Regions from separate parts of the Pseudomonas palleroniana genome, predicted to be linked through region 1. Evidence: predicted binding sites of a transcription regulator. Region 1 holds the regulator's gene; each other region holds the start of a gene.

The links. Region 1 encodes sigma-54, which starts transcription at its own class of promoters, with help from an activator protein. Its sites were predicted from a motif close to ANTGGCATNNANNTTGCTNT; they were not measured.
Region 2: the regulator sigma-54 is predicted to act here: its motif matches at 1,976-1,995, upstream of flgB (flagellar basal body rod protein FlgB).
Region 3: the regulator sigma-54 is predicted to act here: its motif matches at 2,562-2,581, upstream of MJP36_RS10090 (CmpA/NrtA family ABC transporter substrate-binding protein).

What each region holds. Positions count from the first base shown of each region.
Region 1 is NZ_CP092411.1:5,681,857-5,692,449, forward strand. Features, by position in the region: gene mlaE (lipid asymmetry maintenance ABC transporter permease subunit MlaE) at 1-97, opposite strand, end outside; gene MJP36_RS25540 (ATP-binding cassette domain-containing protein) at 97-906, opposite strand; gene MJP36_RS25545 (KpsF/GutQ family sugar-phosphate isomerase) at 1,205-2,179, shown strand; gene MJP36_RS25550 (KdsC family phosphatase) at 2,180-2,704, shown strand; gene lptC (LPS export ABC transporter periplasmic protein LptC) at 2,713-3,285, shown strand; gene lptA (lipopolysaccharide transport periplasmic protein LptA) at 3,272-3,805, shown strand; gene lptB (LPS export ABC transporter ATP-binding protein) at 3,805-4,530, shown strand; gene MJP36_RS25570 (RNA polymerase factor sigma-54) at 4,715-6,208, shown strand; gene hpf (ribosome hibernation-promoting factor, HPF/YfiA family) at 6,284-6,589, shown strand; gene ptsN (PTS IIA-like nitrogen regulatory protein PtsN) at 6,600-7,064, shown strand; gene rapZ (RNase adapter RapZ) at 7,067-7,924, shown strand; gene MJP36_RS25590 (HPr family phosphocarrier protein) at 7,941-8,213, shown strand; gene MJP36_RS25595 (ZIP family metal transporter) at 8,251-9,144, opposite strand; gene MJP36_RS25600 (superoxide dismutase) at 9,181-9,792, opposite strand; gene MJP36_RS25605 (hypothetical protein) at 9,794-10,237, opposite strand; gene MJP36_RS25610 (class II fumarate hydratase) at 10,265-10,593, opposite strand, start outside.
Region 2 is NZ_CP092411.1:2,011,776-2,022,368, reverse strand. Features, by position in the region: gene flgE (flagellar hook protein FlgE) at 1-300, opposite strand, end outside; gene flgD (flagellar hook assembly protein FlgD) at 332-1,063, opposite strand; gene flgC (flagellar basal body rod protein FlgC) at 1,080-1,523, opposite strand; gene flgB (flagellar basal body rod protein FlgB) at 1,527-1,934, opposite strand; gene cheR (protein-glutamate O-methyltransferase CheR) at 2,168-2,995, opposite strand; gene MJP36_RS09225 (chemotaxis protein CheV) at 3,037-3,969, opposite strand; gene flgA (flagellar basal body P-ring formation chaperone FlgA) at 4,061-4,822, shown strand; gene flgM (flagellar biosynthesis anti-sigma factor FlgM) at 4,966-5,289, shown strand; gene MJP36_RS09210 (flagellar protein FlgN) at 5,338-5,808, shown strand; gene MJP36_RS09205 (flagellar brake protein) at 5,904-6,653, shown strand; gene MJP36_RS09200 (MFS transporter) at 6,713-8,098, opposite strand; rRNA gene rrf (5S ribosomal RNA) at 8,415-8,530, opposite strand; rRNA gene MJP36_RS09190 (23S ribosomal RNA) at 8,682-10,593, opposite strand, start outside.
Region 3 is NZ_CP092411.1:2,185,433-2,196,025, reverse strand. Features, by position in the region: gene MJP36_RS10110 (quinone-dependent dihydroorotate dehydrogenase) at 1-438, opposite strand, end outside; gene MJP36_RS10105 (transglycosylase SLT domain-containing protein) at 525-986, opposite strand; gene MJP36_RS10100 (winged helix-turn-helix domain-containing protein) at 979-1,365, opposite strand; gene MJP36_RS10095 (secretin N-terminal domain-containing protein) at 1,546-2,433, opposite strand; gene MJP36_RS10090 (CmpA/NrtA family ABC transporter substrate-binding protein) at 2,710-3,915, shown strand; gene MJP36_RS10085 (ANTAR domain-containing response regulator) at 3,929-4,504, shown strand; gene MJP36_RS10080 (nitrate/nitrite transporter) at 4,714-5,925, shown strand; gene MJP36_RS10075 (bifunctional protein-serine/threonine kinase/phosphatase) at 5,925-7,595, shown strand; gene nirB (nitrite reductase large subunit NirB) at 7,827-10,280, shown strand; gene nirD (nitrite reductase small subunit NirD) at 10,277-10,593, shown strand, end outside.

The DNA.
Region 1 (10,593 bases):
GAAACAGGAAAATAGTCGAGCGACCCAGCACTTCGACGATGTCGATGCCTGAGCGGCCGAAAAGGCGAACCTTCTCGATAAGAGATGTCTTGCGCATCAGCGCTTCCCCAGAAGATCTGAGCGGTAGTCCGCTGCCGGAAAGTGAAAAGGCACCGGGCCATCGGGATCGCCGGTCATGAACTGGCGGATACGCGGGTTATCGGCATTCATCAGCTCCTCCGGCGTACCCTGCCCCAGCACCTGGCCATCACCCACTACATAGAGGTAGTCAGCGATGCTCGCGGTCTCGGCCAGATCGTGGGACACCACGATGCTGGTGATCCCCAGCGCATCATTGAGCAAGCGGATCAGGCGTACCAGCACGCCCATGGCGATGGGGTCCTGGCCGACGAAAGGCTCGTCATACATGAGGATTTGTGGGTCGAGGGCAATAGCCCGCGCAAGGGCGACACGGCGTTTCATGCCGCCGGACAACTCGTCGGGCATCAGGTCGATGGCACCACGAAGGCCAACGGCCTGCAGTTTCAACAACACGATGTCACGGATCATCTCGTCGGACAGCTGGGTATGCACCCGCAGCGGAAACGCTACGTTTTCGAAAACATCGAGGTCGGTAAACAGCGCGCCGCTCTGGAACAGCACCCCCATGTGCTTGCGCGCATCGAACAGATCGCTGCGCGACAGCGTCGGCAGGTTCTGGCCATTGACCCACACTTCACCGGCACTGGGGCGCAATTGCATGCCCATCAGGCGCAATAAGGTGGTTTTGCCACAGCCGGAAGGCCCCATGATTCCCGTGACCTTGCCACGGGGAATGCGAATATCGACGTTATTGAAGATGCTGCGCGTCCCGCGCTTGAAGGTAAGGCCCTTCAGCTCGACCGCGTAGGCGTTATCGGCACTCATCTAATCTCCTTGGGATGCAGCCTTTCACTCAGACACCCGGTATGCGACTTTCGTTAGCAACGCCTGCGCAATAATTATCCACATGGGCTGAGCGGACCGAACTGGCGGCGAACTATATCACTGCTGGTACAGCGCCCCCAAGGCCGGAACAGCGCTTGTTCAGATTCACGACAGGGAAAAAACGTTGCTGAGCACGAATCTCAAGCGCTCAACGAATAAAGCCTGACGAACTTGCGTGAGGGAATTGATCATTACCGCTATAATCGCCGACTTTTCGTCAGGCTATACGACTTCAGACATGAGCCAATCCAGCGACCTCATTCAATCCGCACAACGTACCATTCGCCTCGAACTGGAAGCCGTAGAAGGTTTACTGGCCCATATCGACGCGGATTTCGTGCGTGCCTGCGAGATGATCCTGGCCAGTAAGGGCCGCGTTGTCGTGGTCGGCATGGGCAAATCCGGCCATGTCGGCAACAAGATTGCCGCCACACTGGCAAGCACCGGCACCACCGCGTTTTTTGTACATCCGGCCGAAGCCAGCCATGGCGACATGGGCATGATCACCAAGGATGACATCATCCTGGCGCTGTCCAACTCCGGCACCACCAACGAAATCGTGACCTTGCTGCCGCTGATCAAGCGCCTGGGCATCAAGATGATCAGCCTCACCGGCAACCCGGAATCGACGCTGGCCAAGGCTGCCGAAGTCAACTTGAACGTGCATGTGGCCCATGAAGCCTGCCCACTGAACCTGGCTCCGACCTCTTCGACCACCGCGGCCCTGGTCATGGGCGACGCCCTGGCCGTAGCGCTGCTGGAGGCTCGCGGCTTTACCGCTGAAGACTTCGCGTTCTCCCACCCGGGCGGCGCCCTGGGCCGTCGCCTGCTGCTGAAGGTGGAAAACGTCATGCATGCCGGCGATGAACTGCCCCACGTCCAACGCGGCACGTTGCTCAAGGACGCGTTGATGGAGATGACCCGCAAGGGCCTGGGCATGACCGTGATCCTGGAGACCGACGGACGCCTGGCCGGAGTCTTCACCGACGGCGACCTGCGCCGAACCCTGGACCGTACCATTGATATCCACACCGCAACCATCGATGCGGTGATGACGCCCCACGGCAAGACGGCCCGCCCGGAAATGCTCGCGGCCGAAGCCCTGAAGATCATGGAAGACCACAAGATCGGCGCGCTGGTGGTAGTCGACAGCGACGACCGCCCGATTGGCGCGTTGAACATGCACGACTTACTGCGTGCGGGAGTGATGTAAATGACCGACGACCTGCTGCAACGCGGAAAGAACATCAAACTGGCGATTTTCGACGTCGATGGCGTGCTGACCGATGGCCGCCTGTATTTCCTCGAGGATGGCAGCGAATTCAAGACTTTCAACACGCTTGATGGCCAAGGCATCAAAATGTTGATGGCCGCGGGCGTGCAAACCGCGATTATCAGCGGTCGAAAGACACCCGTTGTGGAACGCCGCGCACAAAACCTGGGGATTCCTCACCTCTATCAGGGCCGTGAGGATAAACTGGTGGTTCTGGACGAGCTTCTTGGCCAACTCAACCTAAGCTATGAGCAGGTCGCCTACTTGGGCGATGACCTGCCCGACCTGCCGGTCATTCGCCGGGTGGGCCTGGGCATGGCCGTCGCGAACGCCGCAGCTTTTGTGCGTGAACACGCGCATGGCGTCACCACTGCCCGTGGCGGTGAAGGTGCCGCCCGCGAGTTCTGCGAATTGATCCTGCGCGCCCAGGGCAGTCTTGAAGCGGCCCACGCCGCCTACCTATAGAGCGTTTTATGCTGAGCAAAAAGATTCGCAACTTCCTGTTATTCGGAGTCATCGCCGCGATCTTCCTGGCGGTGGGCTACTGGAATATCAGCCCGGAGCGCTTCCTCGACAAACCTGTCGTGCAGGTTGATGCAGGCGCTATCGACTATTACGCAACCAACGCCTACAGCGTGCAGTTCCTGCCCGACGGCAAGGTGCAGTACGAGATGACGGCGGACAAGGTCGAACATTTGAAAGCGTCCGAGGTCACTTTGCTGACCAACCCGGACATGAACCTGTACCGTGGCACCGAGTTCCCTTGGCATGTCACGAGCCTGCGCGGCGAAGTCAACCCGGACGGCACCCAGGTAGAGTTGATCGATTCGGTGCGCATTGCGCGCACCGACGAACAGAAGCGCGACACCATCATCACCAGCAGTCGCATGACCGTATTCCCACAACAGCAATATGCGCAGACCGAGCAAGACGTTAGAATCGACGGCGCTGGCGGTGTATCGACTGGCAAGGGAATGAAAGCGTATTTGAAAGAAAGCAGGATACACCTGCTATCGAACGTAAGAGGACAGTATGAGGCTCGTTAAAACCCTCCCTATTTTGCTCGGTCTGGGCGCAGCACTGGGAAGCGTGAGCGCCTGGGCTCTGCCGAACGATAGCCAGCAACCGATCCACATCCAGGCCAACGATGCCCAATTGGACGACAAGAAAGGCATTGCTACCTACACGGGCGATGTGATCATTACCCAGGGCTCGATGAAAATCACCGGCAACACGGTGACGCTCACTCGCACCCCCGCTGGCGACATCGACGTGGTGACCTCGGTGGGCAACCTGGCTTACTTCGAGCAGAAGCAAGCCGCGACCGATCCGGGACCGATGAAGGGCTACGGCAAGACCATCCAGTACCACGCCCAGCAAAACCGCATCATTTTGATCGACCAGGCCAAAGTGATCAGCACCGACGGCAACTCCACGGAAGGTGAAAAAATCACCTATGACACCGTGAAACAGATCGCCAACGCCGGTCGCGCCAATGGCAACAAGGTCAGCGCACCTCGTCCGCGTGTCGACATGGTTATCCAGCCGAAGAAGAAGGCCGAGTAATGGCAACCCTGAAAGCCCAGCATCTGGCCAAGGCCTATAAAAGCCGTCAGGTCGTGCGCGACGTCAGCTTGTCGATCGACAGTGGCCAGATCGTCGGTTTGCTCGGCCCCAACGGTGCCGGCAAGACCACTTGCTTCTATATGATCGTCGGCCTGGTCCAGGCGGATCAGGGTCGCGTGCTGATCGACGACCTGGATGTCAGCCACCAGCCCATGCACGGTCGTGCTCGGGCCGGCATCGGCTATCTTCCGCAGGAAGCGTCGATCTTCCGCAAACTGTCGGTGGCCGACAACATCATGGCGATCCTGGAGACCCGCAAGGAACTCGACCGTGATGGCCGCCGCAAAGAGCTGGAAAGCCTGCTGCAGGAATTCCACATCAACCACATTCGCGACAACCTCGGCATGAGCCTGTCCGGTGGTGAGCGTCGCCGAGTGGAGATCGCCCGCGCCCTGGCCACCGCACCGAAGTTCATCCTGCTGGACGAACCCTTTGCCGGCGTCGACCCGATCTCGGTTGGCGACATCAAACAGATCATCCACCACCTCAAGGCCAAGGGCATCGGCGTACTGATCACCGATCACAACGTTCGCGAGACGCTGGATATCTGTGAAACCGCCTATATCGTCAACGATGGCCAACTGATCGCCGAAGGTGACTCCGCGACCATTCTGGCCAACGAACTGGTCAAGGAAGTGTACCTGGGCCACGAGTTCCGCTTGTAAACACCGCGGTGTCACGGCTATTGCCAATGCGCGCGGTAGTCAATAAAAACCTCAGGCTTTTTATTGTTACCGCGCTCTAGGCAAAGCCCCCGATATCAGGCATATAATTTGCTTATGTTTGGCGCTCACGCGCCCTGTCGTGGATGGCGCAATGCGCCGGCGAATAAGGTGTTAAGCCCCTGCCATGAAACCATCGCTAGTCCTGAGAATGGGCCAGCAGCTGACGATGACACCGCAGCTGCAACAGGCCATCCGCCTGCTCCAATTGTCGACCCTGGACCTGCAACAGGAAATCCAGGAGGCCCTGGAGTCCAATCCGATGCTCGAACGCCAGGAAGACGGCGACGACTTCGATAATACGGACCCGCTGGCCGACAACATCGAGCAAAAACCCAACTCCGACGTGCAGGAACCCTCCTATCAGGAAACCGCCCCTACGGTGGACAACCTCGAGGACGGCGAATGGAACGAACGCATCCCCAACGAGCTTCCCGTGGATACCGCCTGGGAAGACGTCTACCAGACCAGCGCCAGCAGCCTGCCCAGCAGCGACGATGACGAGTGGGACTTCACCACCCGCACGTCCGCCGGCGAGAGCCTGCAAAGCCATCTGTTGTGGCAGTTGAACCTGGCGCCGATGTCCGACACCGACCGCCTGATCGCCGTAACACTGATCGACTGCATCAACAACCAGGGCTACCTGGACGAAACCCTTGATGAAATCCTCGAGGCATTCGACCCGGAACTGGACATCGAACTGGACGAAATCGAAGCCGTCCTGCACCGCATCCAGCAGTTCGAGCCCGCCGGCATCGGTGCCCGTACACTCAGCGAATGCCTGCTGTTGCAATTGCGCCAGCTGCCCGCCAAGACCCCTTGGCTGGTCGAAGCCCAGCGCCTGGTGACCGACTATATCGACCTGCTGGGCAGCCGCGACTACAGCCAGTTGATGCGCCGCATGAAGCTCAAGGAAGACGACCTGCGCCAGGTGATCGAGCTGGTACAGAGCCTCAACCCGCGCCCAGGCTCACAGATCGAGTCCAGCGAAGCCGAGTATGTCGTGCCCGACGTAATCGTGCGCAAGGACAATGAGCGCTGGCTCGTCGAGCTGAACCAGGAGTCGGTGCCGCGCCTGCGAGTCAACCCGCAATATGCAGGCTTTGTGCGCCGCGCCGACACCAGCGCCGACAACACCTTCATGCGCAACCAACTGCAGGAAGCCCGCTGGTTCATCAAGAGCCTGCAAAGCCGCAACGAAACCCTGATGAAAGTGGCCACCCAGATCGTCGAGCATCAGCGCGGCTTCCTGGAGTATGGCGACGAAGCGATGAAACCGCTTGTGCTGCACGATATCGCCGAAGCAGTGGGCATGCACGAGTCGACGATCTCCCGGGTAACCACGCAAAAATTCATGCATACCCCCCGGGGTATTTATGAGTTGAAATACTTTTTCTCAAGCCACGTCAGCACCTCCGAAGGCGGCGAATGCTCGTCCACGGCAATCCGCGCGATCATCAAAAAACTGGTTGCCGCGGAAAATCAGAAAAAGCCATTGAGTGACAGTAAGATCGCTGGTTTACTGGAGGCACAAGGCATTCAGGTCGCCCGTCGAACCGTCGCCAAGTACCGCGAGTCCCTCGGGATCGCGCCTTCCAGCGAGCGTAAGCGTTTGATGTGACGGGCGGGCCACAGCGTTCCAGTGGCAGGCACCCCGGCCTGCCGCTTTATGCACTGGCAACGAAGGAGAAGCTGTATGCAAGTCAACATCAGTGGACACCAGCTGGAAGTCACCAAACCCCTGCGTGAATACACCGAAAGCAAGCTGAACAAGCTTGCGGGGCATTTTGACAAGATCACCAACGTGCAGGTCATCATGGAGGTCGATAAGCTCAAGCAGAAAATCGAGGCCACCCTGCACGTACCGAATGCCAAGCTCGTCGCCAATGCGGAACATGAAGACATGTACGCGGCGATCGACTCGCTCTACGACAAGCTCGACCGCCAACTCATAAAGCATAAGGAAAAGAATCTGCACCTGATGCAAGGTACAGGTCGCTAACGCCCCTCCCATGATCCGACTTGAAACCATCCTGACCCCCGGCCGTTCCCTTGTGAACGTGCCGGGCGGCAGCAAGAAAAAAGCCCTCGAACAAATTGCCAACCTGATCAGCCGCGAAGTGCCGGATCTGGAGATGCAGGATGTCTTCGAGGCGCTGGTTGCCCGTGAAAAACTCGGCTCTACCGGTTTTGGCAATGGCATCGCCATTCCGCACTGCCGCCTCAAAGGTTGTGAAGCGCCCGTGAGCGCCCTGCTGCACTTGGAAGCGCCCATCGATTTCGACGCCATCGACGGCGCCCCGGTCGACCTGCTGTTCGTGCTACTGGTCCCACAGGCCGCCACCGACGCACACCTGGAACTGCTTCGGCAGATCGCCAGCATGCTCGACCGCAAGGAAGTACGCGACAAACTACGCAGCGCCAGCAGCAACGAGGCGCTCTATCAGGTTGTCCTGGATGAACAAAACGGGCAGTAATCATGCGTTTGATCATCGTCAGCGGCCGTTCCGGCTCAGGTAAAAGCACCGCTCTCAATGTTCTTGAGGACAGCGGTTTTTATTGCATCGACAACTTACCCGCCGGTCTGCTGCCTGAATTGGCGGAACGTGCGTTGATCCATACCGAACTGGCGCAGCCGTTGGTGGCCGTATCGATTGACGCCCGCAACCTGCCCAGCCACCTCTCCCGCTTCCCGGAGTTGCTCGAGGAAGTACGCGCCAAGCACATTCATTGCGACGTGCTGTATCTGGATGCCGACGAAGAGACGCTGCTCAAACGCTTCTCGGAAACCCGTCGACGTCATCCGCTCAGCAGCCCACATCGATCTCTGGCTGAAGCCATTGAGGACGAAACCACGTTGCTGGGGCCAATCATTGACCTCGCCGACCTGAAGATCAACACCACCAGCCTCAACCTGTACCAACTACGCGACGCGATCAAGCTGCGCCTGTTGAACCAGCCCGAGCCCGGCACCGCGTTTCTCGTGGAGTCGTTCGGCTTCAAGCGCGGCATGCCGGTGGATGCCGACCTGGTGTTCGATGTCCGCTGCTTGCCTAACCCCTACTGGAAGCCAGAGCTGCGCGACCAGTCCGGGCTGGATCAACCCGTTATCGACTACCTTGCAGCACAGCCGGATGTAGAGGATATGTTCCAGGATATCTCTACTTACCTGCTCAAATGGTTGCCGCGCTTCGCCGCGAGCAATCGGGCCTATGTCACGATTGCCATTGGTTGCACCGGCGGCCATCACCGCTCTGTCTATTTGACCGAACGACTGGGCCAGGTTTTGCAACACACCCTCAAGAACGTCCAGGTTCGCCACCGCGACCTTAGCTGAAAGGAACACCCCCGCGATGCCCGCTCTGGAAATTGAAATCATCAACAAGCTCGGCTTGCACGCCCGGGCTTCCGCCAAATTCGTCGGCGTTGCCGGGCAGTTCCCCTGTCAGATTCGCGCCGGCCGCACCCCGGAATCGATGGTCGATGGCAAAAGCATCATGGCCATGATGATGCTGGCTGCCGGCAAGGGCACCCGGATCCACCTGAAGACGGAAGGCGAGCAGGAACAGGAAGCGATGGACGCCTTGGTGAAGTTGATCAACAACTACTTTGATGAGGGTGAGTAAACCCACCCGTTGAAAACTGCGTGGAGCTGAAACGGCTTCACCCCAACGCAGTATCCATGACCATCATCAGGCAAAACCCGATACACAGCCCCAGGCTGGCGAGCTTTTCGTGACCATTGCGCCTCGATTCGGGGATCACTTCATGGGTTACCACCAGCAACATCGCACCGGCGGCCAACGCCATCCCCAATGGCAACAGCACCTCGGCCAGGCTTACCAGCCATGCGCAAAGCACGGCAAAGACAGGCTCGACCAACCCGGATGCAGCACCGATCAAGAATGCCTTGAACCGTGACATCCCTGCCCCCGCTAATACCAGCGCTATCACCAGACCTTCAGGCACGTCCTGCAGGGCAATGCCCATGGCCAAACTGTCGGCATCGGGTACGCCACCCCCAGCGGAGACGCCCACCGCCATACCTTCCGGAATGTTGTGGGCAATGATCGCGAACACAAATAGCCAGATACGCGGCGGGATTACCGGCTTGTCCGGTGTCCCCACCAATATTTCGGGGCTGGCACCAGAAACCTTGCGATCAACCAGATACAGCCAGAAAGCACCCAGCATGATGCCGAAGCTGATCAATCCGCTCGCGCCCCAGGGCGATAACCCGAGGTTCTGGGCGGCAGAGATACCCGGCACGACCAACGAGAACGCGGTCGCCGCCAACATCACCCCCGCACCAAATCCCAGCAGGGAATCGCTCAGCGCGACCGGCATGCGCCGAATCACCAGCACCGGGACCGCCCCCAACGCCGTGCCAAGCGCACAGATCGCCCCGCCCTGCAGGGCACGCAGAATGCGTGGTTCCAGGCCCAACCAGGCCAGCCCATGGGCTACCAGCAACGCAGTACCTGCCAATAGCAGCAGCGAGCCAAACGCATAGCGAAACAGGCGCCCGCTGCCGATCGTCAGTGTTTCAGTGCCCATTGGTCACCCTTGGATCTTGTTTTAGGGAGGTGAGGGTCAGGCCAAGGCAGCCTGATAACGAGCGGCGACTTCCGGCCAGTTGATGACGCTGTAGAAGGCATTGATGTATTCCGGGCGACGGTTCTGATACTGCAGGTAGTAGGCGTGCTCCCAGACATCCAGCCCGAGGATCGGCGTATTGCCGCTCATCAACGGGCTGTCCTGATTGCCGCTGCTCTCCACCACCAGGGTCTTGCCTGGAGTGATACTGAGCCAGGCCCAGCCACTGCCGAAACGGGTCAGCGCGGCTTTGGTAAAGGCTTCCTTGAAACGCTCAAAGCCGCCCAATTGCTCGTCGATAGCCCGGCCCAGCACGCCCTCGGGCTGGCCGCCGCCCTTGGGTGACATCACTGCCCAGAACAGCGAGTGGTTGGCATGACCGCCGCCCTGATTGATCACTGCCGCGCGCAGTGTTTCAGGCAATTGCTGGACGCTGGACACCAGTTTCTCTACCGGCCAGCCCGCGAACTCAGTCCCGTCAACCGCCGCGTTGAGGTTGTTGATATAAGTCTGGTGATGCTTGGTGTAGTGAATTTCCATGGTCTGTGCATCGATATGCGGCTCGAGGGCATCGTAGGCATAAGGCAAGGCAGGCAAGGTGTAGGTCATATCAATGCGCTCCGTAATAAGGGTTGTTGCGGGTCGACGCATCCGGTTGCGTCGCAGCGCCGCCCAACAAGCGATGAGTACGTGGGTATTCACCGTGATCGCTGATGAAATTCAACAACTCGACATAGGTCTTGCTGCTCTGGCGCAGCGCCGCCTCGCGCAACTGCGGGCTCAGACGCGGATCCTGCAGGGTCTGCAACAGGCGTTGGTGAATGGCGCAGAGGTATTCCGCGCTTTCTTCCGGCTGGTTCAGGCGCAGGTGCAGGTCCGCCAGGTTGTGATGGGAAATGACGCAGGCCGCCACTGCTTCTTCGGCATCCGCCCAGCGCTCAAACAGCACTTGAGCCAGGGCCAGCGCTTGCAAATAGGCCTCGCGGGCGTCGACCAACTCACCCTGCATAAAGCAGCGATTGGCGCGTTCGATCGTGCGTTTCCAGTGCTCCATGGTGAGCCTCCAAAGCAGAGTCGTTGATTACACGCCGCCGGCCGTGAGTTTTACCGGGTCCAGCAGCATTTCCAGCTGACTACGGGGCAAGTCAGTGTGTTCAAGGGCTACGTCAATCACCGGTCGCCCTTGTTGATAGGCTTTTTTGGCGATTTCGGCGGCCTTCTGGTAACCAATGATCGGGTTGAGCGCGGTGACCAGGATCGGATTGCGCGACAGCGCTTCCTTGAGCTTGGCCTCATTGACCTTGAAGCTGGCGATAGCCTTGTCCGCCAGCAATCGGCTGGAATTGGCCAGCAATTCAAGGCTGCTGAGCAGGTTCTGGGCGATGATCGGCAGCATCACGTTCAGCTCGA
Region 2 (10,593 bases), 2.5 Mb from region 1:
TTCCAGCGACCCGTCACTGCCCTTCTGGACGAAGAAGCCGCCCCCCTGGATCGCCATATCCAACAGGCCGCCGCTGCCGACGACATCACCCTGGGTGAATTGCTGGGACACGGCTGCCAGGCTCACACCGCTGCCGACACTGTTCTGGCCAGTACCCAGCTTGGAAGCTGCGTAGATGTCGGCGAATTCTGCACGCGACGTTTTGAAGCCGGTGGTCGCAACGTTGGCGATGTTGTTACCGGTCACGTCCAGCTGTTTGTTGGCCGCATAGAGGCCGCTAAGGCCGATATTAAAAGACATGTTTCTCTCCCTCTGCCGTATTTAGCCGGCTCTATGTACCGATAGTCTGAATTTGCGACAGCTTGACGCTGCCCATGCCACCTGCAAGGTTGAGCAGCATCTCGCCGCCGGTCTTGCTCAATGTCACGCTGGTCACCGTGGCGGGCAGCGAAGTCAACAGGGCAGCAGAGTCGCCCTTGTCATTCTTGTAGGTGGCGTTGAAGGTGTAGGTGCCCGTTGGAGCGACTTCACCCTTGTCGTTCTTGCCGTCCCAGATAAAGCTGCTATTACCGGCACTCTGGGCGCCCATATCGATGGTGCGCACCACGTTCCCATCCTTGTCGGTGATCTTGACGGAGACGTTACCCGTCGCTGCCGTCACCGCCACCGAGCCGGTCATGCTCTTGCTGGTATCGACCAACGCTTTGTCGGTCTGGGTGATGATCGAGCGCCCGACCAACGACGAGGCTTGCAGCGCCTGCGACGAGCTGAAGTTGCTGGAGATCGCATTCACCGAGTCATTCAGGGTGTTGATGCCTTCCAGGCTGCTGAACTGGGCCAGTTGCGCCACGAACGCGCCGTTATCCTGGGGCGACAGCGGGTTCTGGTTTTTCAGTTGGGTCACCAGCAGTTGCATGAACGCATCCTTGCCCAGTGCCTGGTTACCCGTGGCGGCCTTGGCAGCGTTATTGAGACTGCTGTTGTCTGTCGCCGTCTTGACCTTGGTATTGAACAGGTCCTGAACCGGCGTGTTGGCTGGATTAGTGGTATCAACAATGGCCATTATTTGGCGCCCCTTATCACTGACCCAGGGTCAGGACCTTCTGCATCATGGTTTTGGCGGTGTTCATCATTTCCGCATTGGTCTGGAACGAGCGGCTGGCGGAGATCATGTCAGCCATTTCCTCGACCACGTTGACGTTGGGGTAGTACACGTAGCCCTTTTCGTTCGCAGCAGGGTGGTTGGGCTCGTAGCGGGCCTCAAGGTTGCTCTGGTCTTCGACCACACCCAACACCTGCACGCCGGAGCCTGCGGCATCCTGATTCTGGAACAGCGAATCGCTGCCGTTGCCCTGGCCACCTTGGAACATGGTGGCGAACACCGGGTGACGGGCGCGGTAGGTCTGGTCGATGCTCGAAGACACGGTCTCGGCGTTGGCGATGTTACTGGCGACGGTGTTCAAACGCGTGGTCTGCGCGCTCATGCCACTGCCGGCAATATTGAAAACACTGGACAGGGACATGGCTTACTCTCCACGCAGGGCTGACATCAGCCCTTTGAATTTACTGTTGAGCAGGGTGAAGCTGGCCTGAAAGTTCACCGAGTTCTCGGCATAGGCCGATTGCTCCAGCTGGGCGTCGACGGTGTTCTGGTCGATCGACGGTTGCATCGGCGTGCGATACAACAACGCCTCATCACCACTGCTCAGGCCCTGTGCTTCGATATGCCGGCTATTGGTCATATTCAAGGCAAAGGTGCCGTTCTTGGTCTTGTCCTGCTGCGCCGCGAGCACAGCGGAGAAATCCAGATCCCGAGCCTTGTAGTTCGGGGTGTCGGCGTTGGTAATGTTGTTGGCCAGGACTTCGGCACGCTGGGCGCGGAAGCCCAGGGCTTGTTCGTGGATACCGAGCGCTTTATCGAAGCTGATGCTCATGGCGGAAACCTTTAGGCTGACCTGCTTTTCGTATCTGGGTTATAGCAAGGCTCATGCCAATTCTTCGAAGGCCCGTATTTCAAGGGTTTGCTGGATGCTGTTAAGCGGCAATGCCAGAAAAGCGGCAATGGACTTCCGCGTGAAGCCAGTAAAGCGGCAATGCATGTTGCCGCTTTGAGGCGAAAAAATGGGAGGCCTGTGTGGGGCCTCCCATTTTTTTGTTCAAGGGTGCATCACTTCGCCTGGTAGATGATCCCAGGGCTGCATTGCACCATCTGGTAATGATCCGGCAAACCGTTCAACGCTTCTGAAGCCCCCAGGAACAGGTAGCCGCCACGCTTGAGGGTGCCGTGGATGCGCAACAGGATGTCTTTCTTCACTTCGGCCGAGAAATAGATCAGCACGTTGCGGCAAAACACCATGTCAAACTTGCCCAGACTGGCATAGCTGTCGAGCAGGTTGAACGAGCGAAACTCCACGCGATTCTTGATCGGCGCCTTGACCGCCCATCGCCCTGCCCCTTTAGGCTCAAAGTAACGCTGCAGGCGCTCCTGGGAAAGCCCACGCCCCAGAGCAAGGCTGTCGTATTCGCCGGTCTTGCAATTGGTCAGCATGGTGCCGGACAAGTCGGTGGCAACAATTTGTGCCCCCGCCTTCAGCTGGCCCATGTTGGTTCGCTCAAACTCATCGATAGACATCGAGATCGAATACGGTTCCTGCCCCGAAGAGCACGCCGCCGACCAGATGCGCAGGCGCTGGCCCGGGCTGGCCTTGATAGCCTCCGGCAGCACTTTGCTCTTGAGCACCTCAAAGGGGTAGGTGTCGCGAAACCATAGGGTCTCGTTGGTGGTCATCGCATCGACCACCATTTCCTTGAGCCCACTGCGCGGCTGTCCCTGGATGCGCTGAACCAACTCGCCCAGCGACTTGATACCCTGCTGCTCCATCAGCTTGTTGAGACGGCTGGATACCAGGTACTGCTTGTTTTCACCGAGCAATATGCCACAGGCCTTTTCCAGGAAGACCCGGAACTGTTCGAAATCCAAATTACCCGTAGACAATGATACCGCCTCTTAAATCGTGTGATCGCTAGGGAAATCCCCTAGCCGTGATCTGCAGCCTTGATCCGGTCGACTACCCGGGATGCCAGGTCATCAGGGCGGAATTTGGCCAGGAAGTCATCAGCGCCGACCTTCTTGACCATTGCCTGATTGAATACACCCGACAATGAAGTATGCAGGATGATATGCAATTTTTGCATGCGTGGATCGCTGCGTATTTCGGCCGTGAGGGTATAACCATCCATTTCCGGCATCTCGATGTCGGAAATCATCATCAAGAACTCCTCTTCCGGCTTCTTGCCCTCATCGACCAGGTTACGCAGGTAATCCAGCGCCTGGCGACCATCATTAAGAGCCACCACGTCCACGCCAACGGTTTGCAGACAACGCGTGACCTGCTTGCGAGCGACCGAGGAGTCATCCACGGTCAGTACGCGCAGGGATACCGCCTTGTGCGCGGTTTCCGCGTCGACCACGCCTACCGAGATAGACTCCGAGGTCGGCGCCACTTCGGCGAGGATCTTCTCCACGTCGATGATTTCCACCAACTGGTTATCAACCCGCGTCACCGCCGTGAGGTAGTGATCGCGCCCAGTGCCCTTGGGTGGCGGATGGATCTCTTCCCAGTTCATGTTGACGATACGTTCCACCGAGCGCACCAGGAAACCCTGGGTCTTGGTGTTGTATTCCGTGATGATCACGAACGGGCTTCCGCGGTCCTGCAAACCGGCGGAACCTGTGGCCAGTGCCAGGTCAAGAATCGGGATGGTCGCACCACGGATGTTGGCTACACCACACACCACAGGGCTGGATTTGGGCATGATCGTCAATTTGGGACACTGCAACACTTCCCGAACTTTAAACACGTTGATGCCATATAGCTGGCTGCCGTCCAGGCGAAAAAGCAACAACTCCAGGCGATTCTGCCCTACCAGCTGTGTACGCTGGTTTACTGAATCCATTACACCTGCCATGCCTGCACTCCTACGCTAAAACCTTGGGCCATACCTACAAGGCGGCGCGCGCCCTAACACGAAACGGCACGAGCTTTGCTATTTATTGGCCATGGACATTAAAACGACAGTTTCCCGACACCCCCGCCCTCGCTACCGCAGACTGCTCTGCGCCACGATGGTTTTGCTTGCCTTGACGGCAGGCGCTACGACCCGTGCCGACAACGTCACATTGCCTGATCTACTTATCGGCGTCACTCAGGGCTTTCTTGAGTTCACTGTAGAAGATTATCTGACAACCACACAAACGCCGGGACGCTACGAGATCCAAGTCAACCAGTTAGACCCTCGCCTGCGCATGCCAATGTGCGACAAGGAATTGACTGCCACCTTGGAAAGCCCTGCCCAGCCTATTGGTCGCGTCACGGTCAAAGTCCGTTGTGAAGGCGCTTCGCCCTGGACGGTGTTCGTGCCCGCTCAAGTCAAATTGTTCCGCGATGTCGTGGTGGTGACACGCCCGCTGAAGCGCACCGGCATCATCGGCTTCGAAGATGTTGCCCTGCGCGAACGTGATATCAGCCAGATCAACCAGGGCTATCTCACATCGGTGGACCAAGCCATCGGGCAGAAATTGACCCGACCAATGGTTACCGATCAAGTCATCACGCTGGTCCATCTGGAACAGGCCGAGGTGATTCGCAAGGGGGATCAGGTGGTGATTTCCGCCAGTAGCGGCGCATTGACAGTAAAAATGCCGGGGGAGGCACTGTCCAACGGCGGCATGAGCGAACAGATTCGCGTCAAGAACCTCAACTCCAACCGTGTGATCAAGGCGCAGGTGACCGCACCGGGACAAGTCGAGGTGGCGTTATAGAGTTCACTGGCATAGGACGCTGGCTTTTCCTACACTGTGGGCTGAACATCCGCGCATTCAGGTTTATTCTCAATCGCGCCTAAAGTTTATCCGGGTATGGCCGAAAACATGGCAAGCGTCCAAATACCCAGAGGTTTTTTAACATGGTCATTGATTTCAGTCGTTTGAATAACGCCCCGGCTTTGCCCGGTTCTACGCGCACCGGTGGTGCCAAGGACAGTGTAGAAGCCAAGTCCCAGCCTGCGCCTACCAAGGCAGAACCGGCCGGTGTCAGCCAGAGCGGGGAATCGGTACACCTGAGCAATGAGGCTCAACAGTTGCAGAAGGTCACTGACTCGCTGCGCGATCAACCGGTTGTCAATAAAGCCCGTGTGGCCGAGTTGAAACAGGCTATCGCCGATGGCAGCTATAAAGTCGACAGCAACCGTGTAGCCAGCAAGCTGCTTAACTTCGAAGCCGAGCGCTAGGCAAAGGCCTGCGCTGGGCTTTTGGACGCTTAAAACCCAAGGCCAGCCATGCACCACGACGAACATTTGCTCCAACTGATCATTGATGATCTGGCGCCGACGCAACATTTGCTCGAGTTGCTCAAAGAGGAATCCCTGGCCCTGTATGGCCGGGATATGCGTTTGCTGGAAGAAATCCTGGCACGCAAACAGTCGCTGATTGTGCTGCTTGAACAACACGGCAAGAAGCGCAGCGAAATTCTCATCAGCCTGGGCCTGCCGGCTGATCACGACGGCCTTGCCCAACTGGCCAGCCATTCCTCGGTCGGTGATCAACTACTGACCCAGAGTAGCGCGCTCAATCAATTGCTCGCCCAGTGCCAGGAAGCCAACCTGCTCAACGGTCAGTCGATCCAGCTTCAGCAAGCCACGACCGCCAACCAGTTGCGCATACTCCACGGCGGAGAACCTCCGGCCCTCTACAACGCCCAAGGCTCGACCTCGCGCCTGGTCAAACCAAGCACCCGCAGCCAAGCCTGACGCCGGTTCACCGCGCGCCTATCCAAGGCACGCTACATACTGGCAAAATGCCCCTTCTTGCGTGTAGTCGTATTTTGTCTGGAGATGGAAGAACCGTGTTCAACGCCCTTAATGCGGAAGATGCCCCGCAGCCACCAAAGGTCCTCACCACGCCTCTGGAAATCGCCAGTACTTTGCGAATGCTGCAGGAAAGCCATGATCCACTGATCATCACTTTCCACGAGCGCAGCCAGCGCTTTCAAAGCTACCTGGTAGACGTTGACCGGGACAGCAAGACGCTGGCCTTGGACGAAATGATTCCCCGCGATGGCGAACGCTACCTCGAGAATGGCGAGTCCTTCCGCATTGAAGGCTTTCATGAGGGTGTGCGGGTTGCCTGGGAAAGCAACGGTACGCTGGCCATCAGCGAGAAAGGTGGTCACCGCATTTACACCGGTAGCATACCTGGCGAAGTGGTCTATCATCAGCGACGCAATGCCTTCCGCGCTGCGTTGAAGCTGGCACAGCTGGTGAACATCGAGCTGGGCGGCGAAAAGCTCAAGGCCCCTATCAGTGGCAAGCTACTGGATATTTCCGCTACCGGCTGCAAGCTGCGCTTTGAAGGCGACATATCCGAGCGCCTGCAACTGGGTCAGGTGTATGACCGCTTTATCGCTGCCCTGCCCTTTGGCAGCATGAGCACGTCCGTCGAACTGCGTTATCTGCACTTCGAAGACAAGATCAATACCACTTTCGCCGGCGTGCGCTTTCATAACATGAGCGGCCTGGTGCAGCGCCAGGTAGAACGGTTTGTGTATCAGCTGCAGCGTGAAGCGAGACGCTTCGACAAGGATGATGATTTTTAAGCCTTGAAACTCGCGTCAAAAAACGGGCAGATCCTGATGGGATCTGCCCGTTTTTATATTCAGGGGCGTGCCTTGCTCAGGTCATGAGGATGATTATCCGGGTCTGGATGCTCGGGTGGAGTATCCAGTGCATCCCCCTCGGTCGGTGCTTGCGGATTAGCGTCGGCCCCAGGCTCAGCTACGGTGGTTTGCATCTGCTCCTGCACCACCGCCTCATCGACACGAGGATCGAGCGCAGCCACCAAGGGTGAACTGGACATGCTGTCGGGCATCGCTACGTGGTGCAGCGGAGCATCATCAACCTGATGCAGGTTAGTCACGGCTTTCGGACGGATACGCCAGACCAGAATCAGCGCGCACAGGCTGAAAAACGCGTACAGCATATGGCTGCCAAACAACTTCATCACCACGCCCGCCAACAGCGGCCCGACACTGGCGCCGATGCCGTAGGTCACCAGCAGCATGGCAGTCAGCGATACCCGACGGTCCCCTTCGACATGGTCATTGGAAAACGCCACGGCCAGTGGGTAAAGGCAGAACTGCACCAACGAACACAGGAAACCCGCGACAAACAGCACCTCCAATGGTACCTGGGTCAGGATCGCCAGCGGCAGAGCTGCCACCGCCAGGCACAAAGCGAAACAGCGAATCAATAATGCGCGGTCATAACGATCAGACAACCAACCCAACGGCCACTGCACCACCAAACCTGCAAAAATGCAGCACCCCATGAACACACCGACCTGTTCAGTCGTCAACCCCTGCTGGGACGCGTACAGCGGGGCCAAACCGTAAAAGGAGCCCACAATCAGCCCGGCCCCCAGCACCGTACTCAACGACTGCGGCACACGCTTGATAAAGAATCGCGGTTCCATCGGTGCCGGATGTAGCGGCGCAGGGTGAATGCGCCGGGTCATGGCCACCGGCACCAGGCACAAGGCAAAACAGACCGCTACCAACATCAACAGCTCCAGGCCAAGCTGAGGATGCAACACGAGAATCAACTGGCCTAATACCAGGCCCAGATAGGAGGCGATCATATAGCCACTGAACACTAAGCCGCGCTGCTTGGCGTCTGCCTGCTCGTTCAGCCAACTTTCGATAACCATGTACTGACACATCATCCCCAGGCCTACGATCATCCGCAGCACGATCCAGGCCGGCAACCAGTTGACCAGCCCGTGACCCAGCACGGCGGCCCCGACAATTCCGGCACAAGTGGCATACGCACGGATGTGTCCGACGCGGGCGATCAGGCGATGCCCGATCTTGCCACCCAGCACCAGGCCAAAATAGTTGGCCGCCATCAATGCCCCCACCCACAAGCTGTCAACATGGTCTGCTGCCAGGCGTAATGCCAGGTAAGTACTGAGCAGGCCGGAGCCGATCAGCATCATCAAGGAAGCGAAATAAAGGGCTCGAAAAGATTTCCAGATCTGGCGCATCGGCGTTCCGAGCGGCTCCTTGTAGTGAGGGACAGGGTTATCGGCATGATAGTCCTGGGTGACTGTGTCCGGACAGGCGATATGAGCTGTTTCCGGGGATTATTTTGCTAAACACTCAGACGCCGCATCGCAGTCTGAAAGGTACACAACGATAGCGATATATACGCGGCGCACTATCTGATCGCAGCCCAGCCGCCAAAACCTGGTGAGGTATTTGGGCTCTGTGGGTACAGCCGTAGAAGCGGCCAGCTTGCCACTTTTCGATCGCCCAAAACAAAACCCCATCTGCTTTCGCAAATGGGGTTTCGGAATTTAATCTTGACGATGACCTACTCTCACATGGGGAAACCCCACACTACCATCGGCGATGCATCGTTTCACTGCTGAGTTCGGGATGGGATCAGGTGGTTCCAATGCTCTATGGTCGTCAAGAAATTCGGGTACTGAGTCGCAGCCAGTCGGCTTCGCTTCAGCAAATTGGGTATGTAATAGAAGTCGGTGTCTTGTGAGCGTCGAACTTTCGGTTCATAGCGTCTTCACACACCGCAATCTGGCCTTTCGACTCAAATTGCTTGGGTGTTATATGGTCAAGCCTCACGGGCAATTAGTATTGGTTAGCTCAACGCCTCACAGCGCTTACACACCCAACCTATCAACGTCGTAGTCTTCGACGGCCCTTCAGGGAACTCAAGGTTCCAGTGAGATCTCATCTTGAGGCTAGTTTCCCGCTTAGATGCTTTCAGCGGTTATCTATTCCGAACATAGCTACCCGGCAATGCCACTGGCGTGACAACCGGAACACCAGAGGTTCGTCCACTCCGGTCCTCTCGTACTAGGAGCAGCCCCTCTCAAATCTCAAACGTCCACGGCAGATAGGGACCGAACTGTCTCACGACGTTCTAAACCCAGCTCGCGTACCACTTTAAATGGCGAACAGCCATACCCTTGGGACCGGCTTCAGCCCCAGGATGTGATGAGCCGACATCGAGGTGCCAAACACCGCCGTCGATATGAACTCTTGGGCGGTATCAGCCTGTTATCCCCGGAGTACCTTTTATCCGTTGAGCGATGGCCCTTCCATACAGAACCACCGGATCACTAAGACCTACTTTCGTACCTGCTCGACGTGTCTGTCTCGCAGTCAAGCGCGCTTTTGCCTTTATACTCTACGACCGATTTCCGACCGGTCTGAGCGCACCTTCGTACTCCTCCGTTACTCTTTAGGAGGAGACCGCCCCAGTCAAACTACCCACCATACACTGTCCTCGATCCGGATAACGGACCTGAGTTAGAACCTCAAAGTTGCCAGGGTGGTATTTCAAGGATGGCTCCACGCAGACTGGCGTCCACGCTTCAAAGCCTCCCACCTATCCTACACAAGCAAATTCAAAGTCCAGTGCAAAGCTATAGTAAAGGTTCACGGGGTCTTTCCGTCTAGCCGCGGATACACTGCATCTTCACAGCGATTTCAATTTCACTGAGTCTCGGGTGGAGACAGCGCCGCCATCGTTACGCCATTCGTGCAGGTCGGAACTTACCCGACAAGGAATTTCGCTACCTTAGGACCGTTATAGTTACGGCCGCCGTTTACCGGGGCTTCGATCAAGAGCTTCGCGTTAGCTAACCCCATCAATTAACCTTCCGGCACCGGGCAGGCGTCACACCCTATACGTCCACTTTCGTGTTTGCAGAGTGCTGTGTTTTTAATAAACAGTCGCAGCGGCCTGGTATCTTCGACCGGCATGGGCTTACGGAGCAAGTCCTTCACCCTCACCGGCGCACCTTCTCCCGAAGTTACGGTGCCATTTTGCCTAGTTCCTTCACCCGAGTTCTCTCAAGCGCCTTGGTATTCTCTACCCAACCACCTGTGTCGGTTTGGGGTACGGTTCCTGGTTACCTGAAGCTTAGAAGCTTTTCTTGGAAGCATGGCATCAACCACTTCGTCATCTAAAAGATGACTCGTCATCAGCTCTCGGCCTTAGAATCCCGGATTTACCTAAGATTCCAGCCTACCACCTTAAACTTGGACAACCAACGCCAAGCTGGCCTAGCCTTCTCCGTCCCTCCATCGCAATAACCAGAAGTACAGGAATATTAACCTGTTTTCCATCGACTACGCTTTTCAGCCTCGCCTTAGGGACCGACTAACCCTGCGTCGATTAACGTTGCGCAGGAAACCTTGGTCTTTCGGCGTGGGTGTTTTTCACACCCATTGTCGTTACTCATGTCAGCATTCGCACTTCTGATACCTCCAGCAAGCTTCTCAACTCACCTTCACAGGCTTACAGAACGCTCCTCTACCGCATCACTTACGTGATACCCGTAGCTTCGGTGTATGGTTTGAGCCCCGTTACATCTTCCGCGCAGGCCGACTCGACTAGTGAGCTATTACGCTTTCTTTAAAGGGTGGCTGCTTCTAAGCCAACCTCCTAGCTGTCTAAGCCTTCCCACATCGTTTCCCACTTAACCATAACTTTGGGACCTTAGCTGACGGT
Region 3 (10,593 bases), 2.7 Mb from region 1:
GGGCGTGTCGAAGTTCTTGCCGATATTGATCCCCAGGACGCCCTTGTACTTCGCCGCCTGCACCCGCGACAGCAGATGATCGACCCCCAGGTTGTTGAAGCCCATGCGGTTGATGATCGCCTCGGCTTCCGGCAGGCGGAAGATGCGTGGCTTGGGGTTACCCGGCTGCGGGCGCGGGGTCACGGTGCCGATTTCGACAAAGCCGAAACCCAGCTGCGCAAAACCGTCGATGGCCGCGCCGTTCTTGTCCAGGCCCGCAGCCAAGCCGACCGGGTTAGGGAACTCGAGCCCCATCACCGACACCGGCACTTTCGCCGCAGCCTTGCATACCAGGCCATTGAGACCCAGGCGGCCACCGGCACCGATCAAGTCCAGGGACAGATCATGGGAGGTTTCCGGGGAAAGTTTGAACAACAGCTGGCGGGCCAGGGTATACATGGGCGGGCTAGACTCGGATGGCGGCGAAAGGTGGCGGCGATTATAGCCGGGGTCATAGGCCGCATGCGAGGCGTGCGGCCCAATCGTCAGTAGCGATTGGCGACCAACGCCTCATAGCGCGCCCAGATCTTCTGCGCGTATTGCAGGCGCAATGCATCGCGCTTGGGCCCTGCCCCCGCCCCCACGTTGTATGAGCCGACAGCCGTCCAGTTGTAGCCGAAGCGTTGGATAAACTCGGCGAGTATCGAGGCGCCGACCTCGACAGACAGGCAAGGCTCATTCAGCAGCCGCTCTTCGGTGATGCCCAGCTTGCGCAAGCGCGGCAAATGAATGCTGTTGATCTGCATCAAGCCGATATCACGCGTGCCATTACGGTTGGCGTAGTTCATCGCCCCGGCACGATAACCCGACTCGACGGCAGCAATGGCCTGGAGCAACTCCGGTTCGAGGTCATAGCGACCGGCAACCTCCTCCCAGCAATAAGCCAACGCCGTCTGGCTGCCCATCAACAGGCTCAACAACACGGCTTGGCCCCACCGCTTATACATGGCTCAACTGCCCACAGCCCGGACACACGTGCGTCAATCGCCCACGCTCAGACCCTTCAACCTGCACCGGACAGGTAAAACGATAGCCTCGGCCGTAGATCGTCTTGATAAACGCCTTGTCGCCGCGCAAATGCTTGCGCAAGGCATAGATGCAGCGCGTGAGTGACTCCTCAGCCACTTCCCCGCGGGGCCACACCCGCTCCAGCAAACGGTCCTTGGTCACCAGCGTGCCGGCCGAGGCCAGCAGCAATCGCAGCACCTGCCCCTCCTTGGGTGGCAACTGAATATCCGCCTCCCCGCCTGTCAACCGGCCATCAGGGTGCAGGGTCCAGTGAGCAAAGACGAGGGTCTGCGTCGCGAGCTCAATCATCACGGGCATGCGTACCTCTGCATCCGACTACTGACATTCCAATCCTTATTTCCTGTACCGGCTCGCCGCCAACCTCACGACTATAAAAACCTGTCTTACGGCCCGCGTTAGGAAAAAACCCATTCGAACGGCGCTTTTTGGCCACTCCCGGTAAGACAATTCGCTGCCGAGCGAATAAACCACGCTGGTTCACGGAGGCGGCTCGCGCCCGGGTCGGACAAACGCACGCTGCACGCGCTCATACTGCGCCGCAGTCAAGGGCGGCGGCCCAGACGCCGGCGTGGGCTCACCTTGAGCCATGCCCACTCGCCAGACCGAAATCTCATTCGGTCGCTTGGGGACATCCAGTTCGGCAACCAGCTTTTCGATCAGCCGCACCTGGACAGGCTTGCCCTTGATCAACAGGCTGTTGGTATCCGGGTAGGCGGTCAGGGCAAGGCTCCCGTCGGCCAGTAACCTTTTCTGCTCGCTGGACAACAGCGCCAGAATCATTGATGCCATCCCCGGCGAACGCACCGGGTTGGCGCCGGCCCCGTATTGGCGATCCTCCACATGCGTGTTGAACACCTGCACCACTGCCAATGAGAACTTACCCAGGCGCACATCTCGGCGTGGCCGGTCCATCAATTGGGCCAGCCGCAACACTTGCTCGACATAGTTCGGCGGCCCCCACACATAAAACGTGCGCGCCCCGTTCTCACGCAGCGGATAGCGCGACTCATCCAACCCCGTACGCCGCATTGCCCGACGCATCGCGTCGACAGCAATATGGCGCAGCCCTACCGCCAGGCTTCTCGCCTCTGCGGCAGCGTAGACGTACAGCCCTTGCCCATCGCTATGCCAGATCAGGTCTTCCTGCCGGGCCAGCGCCTCCAGGGCCTGTTGCGGCGCGCTGAAATCGAACGTCCCGCTCACCCGTCTGCCAGACGCTTCCCGGCTGGTCACGACAGGCATGCCCAGTGCCACCGACAGCTCGCCCAACAGCGCCTGTAGGCTTTCATCCCTGGCCTGATAAGCCTCGGCCCGGGCCGCGAAACTGCCCAGCAACAGCACCGCGCACAACAGCCCGTTGCGCAACCGGAGGCGGAGCCTCGTTGCAGGGAAATCAGCATGCACCTTGGGTTTTCCTCGGCAGAGCGGCGTTAAGAGGCGGCCATACTGAAAGGCAGGCAGCGCTCAATCTTGATGAAAAACTGACGGCAGCCCGTGGCATGTGCCTTGCTATGCACTCTGTATCTGAGCGCGCACCAACGACGGAGCGGGCTTACGGACAAAGGCGTCGTTACCCTGCAATGGCCTGCGCGGCCATCTGTAGGAACGGCGCTTTTTTGTGAGAGAAAAAGGTAGGTGTTGATGAAGAGTTCAGATCCGCTGGCCTGGGTCAACGGCAGCGACGCTCCGGAAAAAAGCAGCCTCGACCTGGGCTTCATGGCCTTGACCGATTGCGCCTCCCTGGTGGTCGCGGCCACTCAGGGGTTTGCCCAGCCGTATGGGCTCACACTCAACCTCAAGCGCCAGGCATCCTGGGCCACTCTGCGCGACAAACTGGTCAGCGGCGAGCTGGACGCCGCCCACAGCCTGTACGGGCTGATCTATGCGGTACACCTGGGCATTGGCGGCGTAACGCCTACCGAGATGGCCGTGCTGATGGGGCTCAACCAGAACGGTCAGAGCATCAACCTGTCCCCCGCTTTGCAGCAGCAAGGCGTGGTCACTCCTGAGGCATTGGAACGCCACGTGCACCAAAGCCGAACAAAACTGACATTCGCCCAGACCTTTCCCACAGGCACCCACGCCATGTGGCTGTATTACTGGCTGGCGAGCCAGGGCATTCATCCCCTTAAGGATGTCGACAGCGTGGTCGTACCGCCGCCGCAGATGGTCGCGCACCTGCAAGCCGGGCGAATCGATGGTTTTTGTGTCGGCGAACCCTGGTGCGCCAGCGCGGTACAACAGCGCCAGGGCTTTACGCTGGCTACGACCCAGGCGATCTGGCCGGACCACCCGGAAAAAGTGCTCGGCTGCACCCAAGCCTTCGTCGACCAGTACCCCAACACGGCGCGTGTGCTGGTGATGGCCATCCTGGAAGCCAGCCGCTTCATCGAAAACAGCCAGGAAAACCGGCGCTCCACCGCACAGCTGCTCAGCGCCCGCGACTACCTCGACGCACCGCTCGATTGCATAGAGCCGCGTCTGCTCGGTGTGTATGACGATGGCCTGGGCAACCGTTGGCAAGATCCCCACGGGTTGCGCTTTTTCGCCGAGGGCGAGGTGAACCTGCCGTACCTGTCCGACGGCATGTGGTTCATGACCCAATTCCGCCGCTGGGGCCTGCTGCGGGAAGACCCCGACTACCTCGGCACGGCGCGTCAGGTGCAGCAACTGAAGCTGTATCGCCAAGCCGCCCAAGCGGTGGGCGTGCACGCGAACAACGAAGACATGCGCAGCAGCCAGTTGATCGACGGCAAGGTCTGGGACGGCTCCGATCCCGCCGCTTACGCTCGCAGCTTCCGCCTGCACGCCATGGCCGAACCTGCGAACCGCCAGGCTCTGCGCTGACAGGAGGTGCCCGATGTTGCGAATCCTGTTGATCAACGACACCCCGAGCAAGGTCGGCCGGCTCAAGGCCGCACTGACCGAGGCCGGTTTCGAGGTAATCGATGAGTCCGGCCTGACCATCGACCTGCCCGCGCGCGTCGAAACGGTGCGCCCGGATGTGATCCTGATCGATACCGAGTCGCCCGGCCGCGATGTGATGGAGCAAGTGGTGTTGTTAAGCCGCGATCAGCCACGGCCGATCGTGATGTTCACCGACGAGCATGATCCGAGTGTGATGCGCCAGGCGATCAAGTCCGGCGTCAGCGCCTATATCGTCGAAGGTATCCAGGCCCAGCGCCTGCAACCGATCCTCGACGTGGCCATGGCGCGCTTTGAGAGCGACCAGGCCCTGCGCGCCCAGCTCCAGGCGCGTGACCAGCAGTTGGCCGAGCGCAAACGCATCGAACTGGCCAAGGGCATGCTGATGAAAATGAAGCACTGTAATGAAGAAGAGGCCTACACCCTGATGCGCCGCCAAGCCATGAGCCGCCAGCAAAAACTGATTCAGGTGGCGGAACAGATCATCGCCATGAGCGAGTTGCTTGGCTGAACTGGCGCAGCTCTTGCTAAGCATTCATCACAGGTAACCAACGGCGGTTGCCCCTCCACGACAAAGACGTCGCCCACCCGGTTTGCCCTCGCAAACCCGGTGGCGGCGTTTTTTCGTTTTGGCCCCAGCGCATGGGGCGGATGGGGCGGCCACGGTCGGCAGCTCCATCACTCGGCCTTCTTACAGACTCCCAACCGTTGAGGTGCGTGATGAAATCAAGCTTCTGGAAATCCGGGCACACCCCGACCCTGTTCGCCGCGTTCCTGTATTTCGACCTGAGTTTCATGGTGTGGTACCTGCTCGGCCCGCTGGCGGTGCAAATCGCCGCCGACCTGCACCTGACCACCCAACAACGCGGCCTGGTGGTGGCCACGCCGATCCTGGCGGGCGCGGCTCTGCGCTTTGTCATGGGCATGCTGGCCGACAGGCTGTCGCCCAAGACCGCCGGACTGATTGGCCAGGTGATTGTGATCAGTGCCTTGTTCGGTGCCTGGAAACTGGGGATCCACAGCTACGAACAAGCCTTGTTGCTGGGCGTATTCCTGGGCATGGCCGGTGCGTCGTTTGCAGTGGCGCTGCCCTTGGCGTCCCAATGGTACCCTGCGGAACACCAGGGCAAGGCCATGGGCATCGCCGGCGCAGGTAACTCAGGCACGGTGTTCGCCGCCTTGCTGGCACCGGTCCTCGCGGCGGCGTTCGGCTGGAGCAACGTGTTCGGCTTTGCGCTGATTCCGTTGGTGCTGACCCTGATCGTCTTCGCCTGGCTCGCCCGCAACGCCCCTGAACGCCCGAAACCCAAAGCCATGGCCGATTACTTCAAGGCGCTGGGCGACCGTGACAGTTGGTGGTTCATGTTCTTTTACAGCGTGACGTTCGGCGGTTTTATCGGCCTGGCCAGCGCCCTGCCCGGCTACTTCAACGACCAGTACGGCCTGAGCCCGGTGACCGCCGGCTACTACACCGCCGCCTGTGTCTTCGGCGGCAGCCTGATGCGCCCGCTGGGCGGTGCCCTGGCTGACCGTTTCGGCGGGATTCGCACCCTGCTCGGCATGTACAGCGTGGCCGCGATCTGCATCGCCGCGGTGGGCTTCAACCTGCCCAGTTCCTACGCTGCATTGGCGCTTTTCGTGTGCACCATGCTCGGCCTCGGTGCCGGTAACGGTGCGGTGTTCCAGTTGGTGCCCCAGCGCTTTCGCCGTGAGATCGGCGTGATGACCGGCCTGATCGGTATGGCCGGCGGCATCGGTGGTTTCGCCCTGGCGGCGGGCATGGGTGCGATCAAGCAAAGCACCGGCAGTTATCAGATGGCACTGTGGTTGTTCGCCAGCCTTGGCGTATTGGCCTGGTTCGGCCTGTACGGCGTCAAACGGCGCTGGAGAACCACCTGGGGCTCGGCTGCCGTGACCGCCGCGCGCGTCTGATGAGCCTGCAACTGAGCGTCGCCCAGGCCAGCGCCATCGGCCCACGGGCGGAAAACCAGGACGCACTGCGGGTGGTCACTCCCGTGGCGGAGTTGGCCGCAAGCAAAGGCTATTTATGTGCCATGGCCGATGGCGTCAGCCAATGTGCCGACGGCGGCCTGGCCGCACGCTCGACCTTGCAGGCCCTGGCCCTGGACTACTACGCCACGCCGCAAACCTGGGGCGTGGCCCAGGCGCTCGAACGGTTACTGCTCGCCCAGAATCGCTGGCTGCAAGCCAATGGCGGCGGCCAGCCGTTGCTGACCACCCTCAGCGCCCTGGTGTTTCGTGGGCAACGTTTCACCCTGGCCCATGTGGGAGACTGCCGGGTGTATCGCTGGCTCGACGACCAATTGTTGCGCATCAGCGAAGATCACGTGTGGGAACAACCGGGCATGCAGCATGTGCTCAAGCGTGCCCTCGGCCTGGACCAACACCTGGTGCTGGATTTTCTCGACGGCGAACTGCGTGCAGGCGAATGCTTCCTGCTGCTCAGCGATGGCGTCTGGGCCACCCTGGGCGACCACAGCATCCGTGCCATCCTGCGTGAGCAAAGCGATCTCGATACGGCGGTCAATACCCTGGTCAACGCCGCGCACCTGGCCGGCAGCCTGGACAATGCCAGCGCCCTGCTGGTGCGTGTCGACCAACTCGGCGGCGCCACGCTCGGCGATGCGTTGGTGCAGTTGCAGCAATGGCCGTTGCCGCCGCTGCTGAAAGCCGGGCAACGGTTTGAAGGCTGGCAGGTTGAAGGGGTGCTGGCACAAAGTCGACAGTCCTTGCTGTACCGGGTGCACGACACCCAGCAGCAGCCGTGGTTACTGAAAACCCTGCCGCTGGACTGCGACGATGACAGCGATGCGGGCCAGGCTCTGCTGTCGGAAGAATGGTTTCTGCGCCGGGTGGCCGGGCGCGCCTTTCCTGAAGTTCACGCGGCCGGCGGCCGTCAGCATTTGTACTATGTGATGCGTGAATATCCGGGGCAGACCCTGGCCGAGCTGTTCCGGCGCCAGGGCCCTCTGCCCCTGGCCCAATGGCAATCCATTGCCGAGCGTTTGCTGCGCGCGGTGGGCCTGTTGCACCGGCGGCAGATCCTGCACCGCGACATCAAGCCGGAAAACCTGTTGCTGGGCGACGATGGTGAGCTGCGTGTGCTGGATTTCGGCTTGGCCTACTGCCCGGGGCTCTCGGAAGACCGCGCCCACCTGCTGCCCGGCACGCCAAGCTTTATTGCGCCCGAGGCGTTTAACGGCGAACGCCCTACCGCCCAGCAGGATTTGTATAGCGTTGGCGTCAGCCTGTATTACCTGCTGACGGGGCACTACCCCTACGGCGAGATCGAAGCTTTCCAACGCCCCCGATTCACCCAGGCCATCAGCGCCAGCCGCTATCGCCCTGACCTGCCGGACTGGCTTCCGCTCAGCCTGGAGCGAGCCGTGGCGGCGTCACCCGCGCAACGTTATGAAACCGCCGAAGAATGGCTGCTGGTGCTGGAACAGGCCGAGCGCCGTGAGTTGAGCGTGCGGCCACGCCCGCTGCTGGAGCGTGAACCGCTGAAAGTCTGGCAAACCCTGGCGATGCTCTCGTTGCTGATCAATCTGGTGCTGGGCTACTGGCTGCTGCACCACTAGAGGGCGATTCGTCCTCGCCGTTCGACAGTAAACCCAATAAAACCGGGGGTGGGCCAACTTGGCACAGCCACTGCATTAACTGATTCAAGAACATACATATAGCCCGCCCTTCAACGTTGAAGGGCGAGCTTCCCGAGAGAACGGGACCGGACAAAGGCGTCCTCGCTAGATCACTGGCGGGGGCGCCTTTTTTGTTTGCGCACGATTTGTCGAGCCATTGCGGAGAACGACATGAAAAAACTCAAATTGGTCATGATCGGCAACGGCATGGCCGGGGTTCGCACCCTGGAAGAATTACTCAAGCTGAGCAGCGAGCTTTACGACATCACCGTGTTCGGCGCCGAGCCGCATCCCAATTACAACCGCATCCTGCTATCGCCGGTGCTCGCCGGTGAACAGACCTTCGAAGAGATCGTACTCAACGACCTGAGCTGGTACCTGGACAACGACATCAAGCTGCTGCTCAACCGCAAAGTGGTGCAGATCGATCGCGTCAAACGCATCGTCATCGCCGAGGACGGCACCGAGGCAGAGTACGATCGCCTGCTGATCGCCACCGGCTCCACGCCATTTATCCTGCCGATTCCCGGCAACACCTTGCAGGGCGTGATCGGCTATCGCGACATTGCCGACACCCAAGCCATGATCGACACCGCCAAGACCCACAAGCACGCGGTGGTCATCGGCGGCGGCCTGCTCGGCCTGGAGGCCGCCAATGGCCTGATGCTGCGCGGTATGCAGGTGACCGTGGTGCATATCGGCGAATGGCTGCTGGAGCGGCAACTGGACAAGACCAGCGGCCAGTTGTTGCAAACCGAATTGGAAAGCCGTGGCCTGGTGTTTCGCCTGTGCGAACAGACCCAGGCCCTGCACGACGCCGGCAATGGTCGCGTCGGCTCGGTGCAGTTCAAGAACGGCGACATCATCCCGGCCGACCTGGTGGTAATGGCGGCCGGCATCCGCCCCAACACCGAACTCGCGGAAAAATCCGGCATCCCCTGCAACCGTGGGATTCTGGTCAACGATACCCTGCAAACCTATGACCCGCGCATCTACGCCATCGGCGAATGCGCCAACCATCGGGGTACCGCTTACGGCCTGGTCGCGCCGCTGTTCGAACAGGCCAAGGTCTGCGCCAATCATCTGGCCCAACTCGGCTTTGCCACTTACAAAGGCTCGGTCACGTCGACCAAGTTGAAAGTCACCGGTATCGACCTGTTCTCCGCCGGCGATTTCATGGGCGGCGAAGGCACCGAGACCATCACCCTCTCCGACCCGATTGGCGGCGTGTACAAGAAACTGGTGATCAAGGACGACATCCTGGTCGGCGCCTGCCTGTACGGCGACACCGCCGACGGGGGTTGGTATTTCCGGCAGATCCGTGAGAACCACGCCATCAGCGAGATCCGCGATCACCTGATGTTTGGCGAAAACGCGCTGGGAGACGTCGGCCATCAAGGCCAGGACAAGGCCATGAGCATGGCCGACAACGCCGAGGTCTGCGGCTGCAACGGCGTGTGCAAGGGCACCATCGTCAAGGCGATTCAGGAACACGGGTTGTTCAGCGTCGACGACGTCAAAAAACACACCAAGGCCGCCAGCTCCTGCGGTTCCTGCGCCGGGCTGGTGGAACAGATCCTGATCAACACCGTGGGCGGCGCCGCCGACGTCAAACCCAAAAGCGAAAAAGCCATCTGCGGTTGCAGCGACCTCAACCACGGACAGATCCGCCAGGCCATCCGCGACCAGCACCTGCTGACCATCGCCGGCACGATGAGCTACCTGAACTGGCGCACGCCCAACGGCTGCGCCACCTGCCGGCCGGCGTTGAACTACTACCTGATCTCGACCTGGCCCGGCGAGGCCAAGGACGATCCGCAATCGCGCCTGATCAACGAACGTGCCCACGCCAACATCCAGAAAGATGGCACCTACTCCGTCGTCCCCCGGATGTGGGGCGGCGTGACCAATCCGTCGGAGCTGCGCCGTATCGCCGACGTGGCCGACAAGTACAACGTGCCGATGGTCAAGGTCACCGGCGGCCAACGCATCGACTTGCTCGGCATCAGGAAACAGGACCTGCCTGGCGTGTGGAAAGACCTCGACATGCCGTCGGGCCACGCCTATGGCAAATCCATCCGCACCGTGAAGACCTGTGTCGGCAGCGAGTTCTGCCGCTTCGGCACGCAGAATTCCACACAGCTGGGCATCGAGCTGGAGCACGACCTGTTCAATATGTGGTCGCCGCACAAGGTCAAGCTGGCCGTCTCCGGTTGCCCACGCAATTGCTCGGAAGCAGGCATCAAGGACGTCGGCATCATCGGTGTCGACTCCGGGTGGGAGATGTATATCGGCGGCAATGGCGGGATCAAGACAGAAGTCGCGGAGTTCTTCGTCAAGCTGACAACCGCCGAAGAAGTGCGCGAGTACAACGGCGCGTTCCTGCAGTTGTATCGCGAAGAAGCCTTCTACCTGGAGCGCACCGTGCACTACCTGCAACGGGTCGGCATGGAGCACATCAAGAAAGCCGTACTGGAAGACCCGGCCCGACGCCGAGCGTTGAATGAGCGCCTGCAATTTTCGCTGTCGTTCGAACAGGACCCGTGGAAGGAGCGCCTGGAGCAGCCCCAATTGAAAAAGGAGTTCGAGGTCATCCCCGTCAAACAGCTGGAGGTGTCGGCATGAACTGGCTGGATATCTGCGCCCTCGATGAAATCAACGCCCTGGGCTCGCGCATCATCCAGGGGCCTAAAGGCGATATTGCGATTTTTCGTACCAGTGACGATGAAGTCTTCGCCCTCGACGACCGTTGCCCGCACAAGGGCGGGCCGCTGTCCCAGGGCTTAATCTACGGCAAACGCGTGGCCTGCCCGTTGCACAACTGGCAGATCGACCTGGCGTCCGGCGAAGCCCAGGCGCCGGATATCGGCTGCGCCCACCATCACCCCGCCCGCGTGGAAAACGGCCGGGTGATGCTGGCCCTGCGGGACGCAGGTTG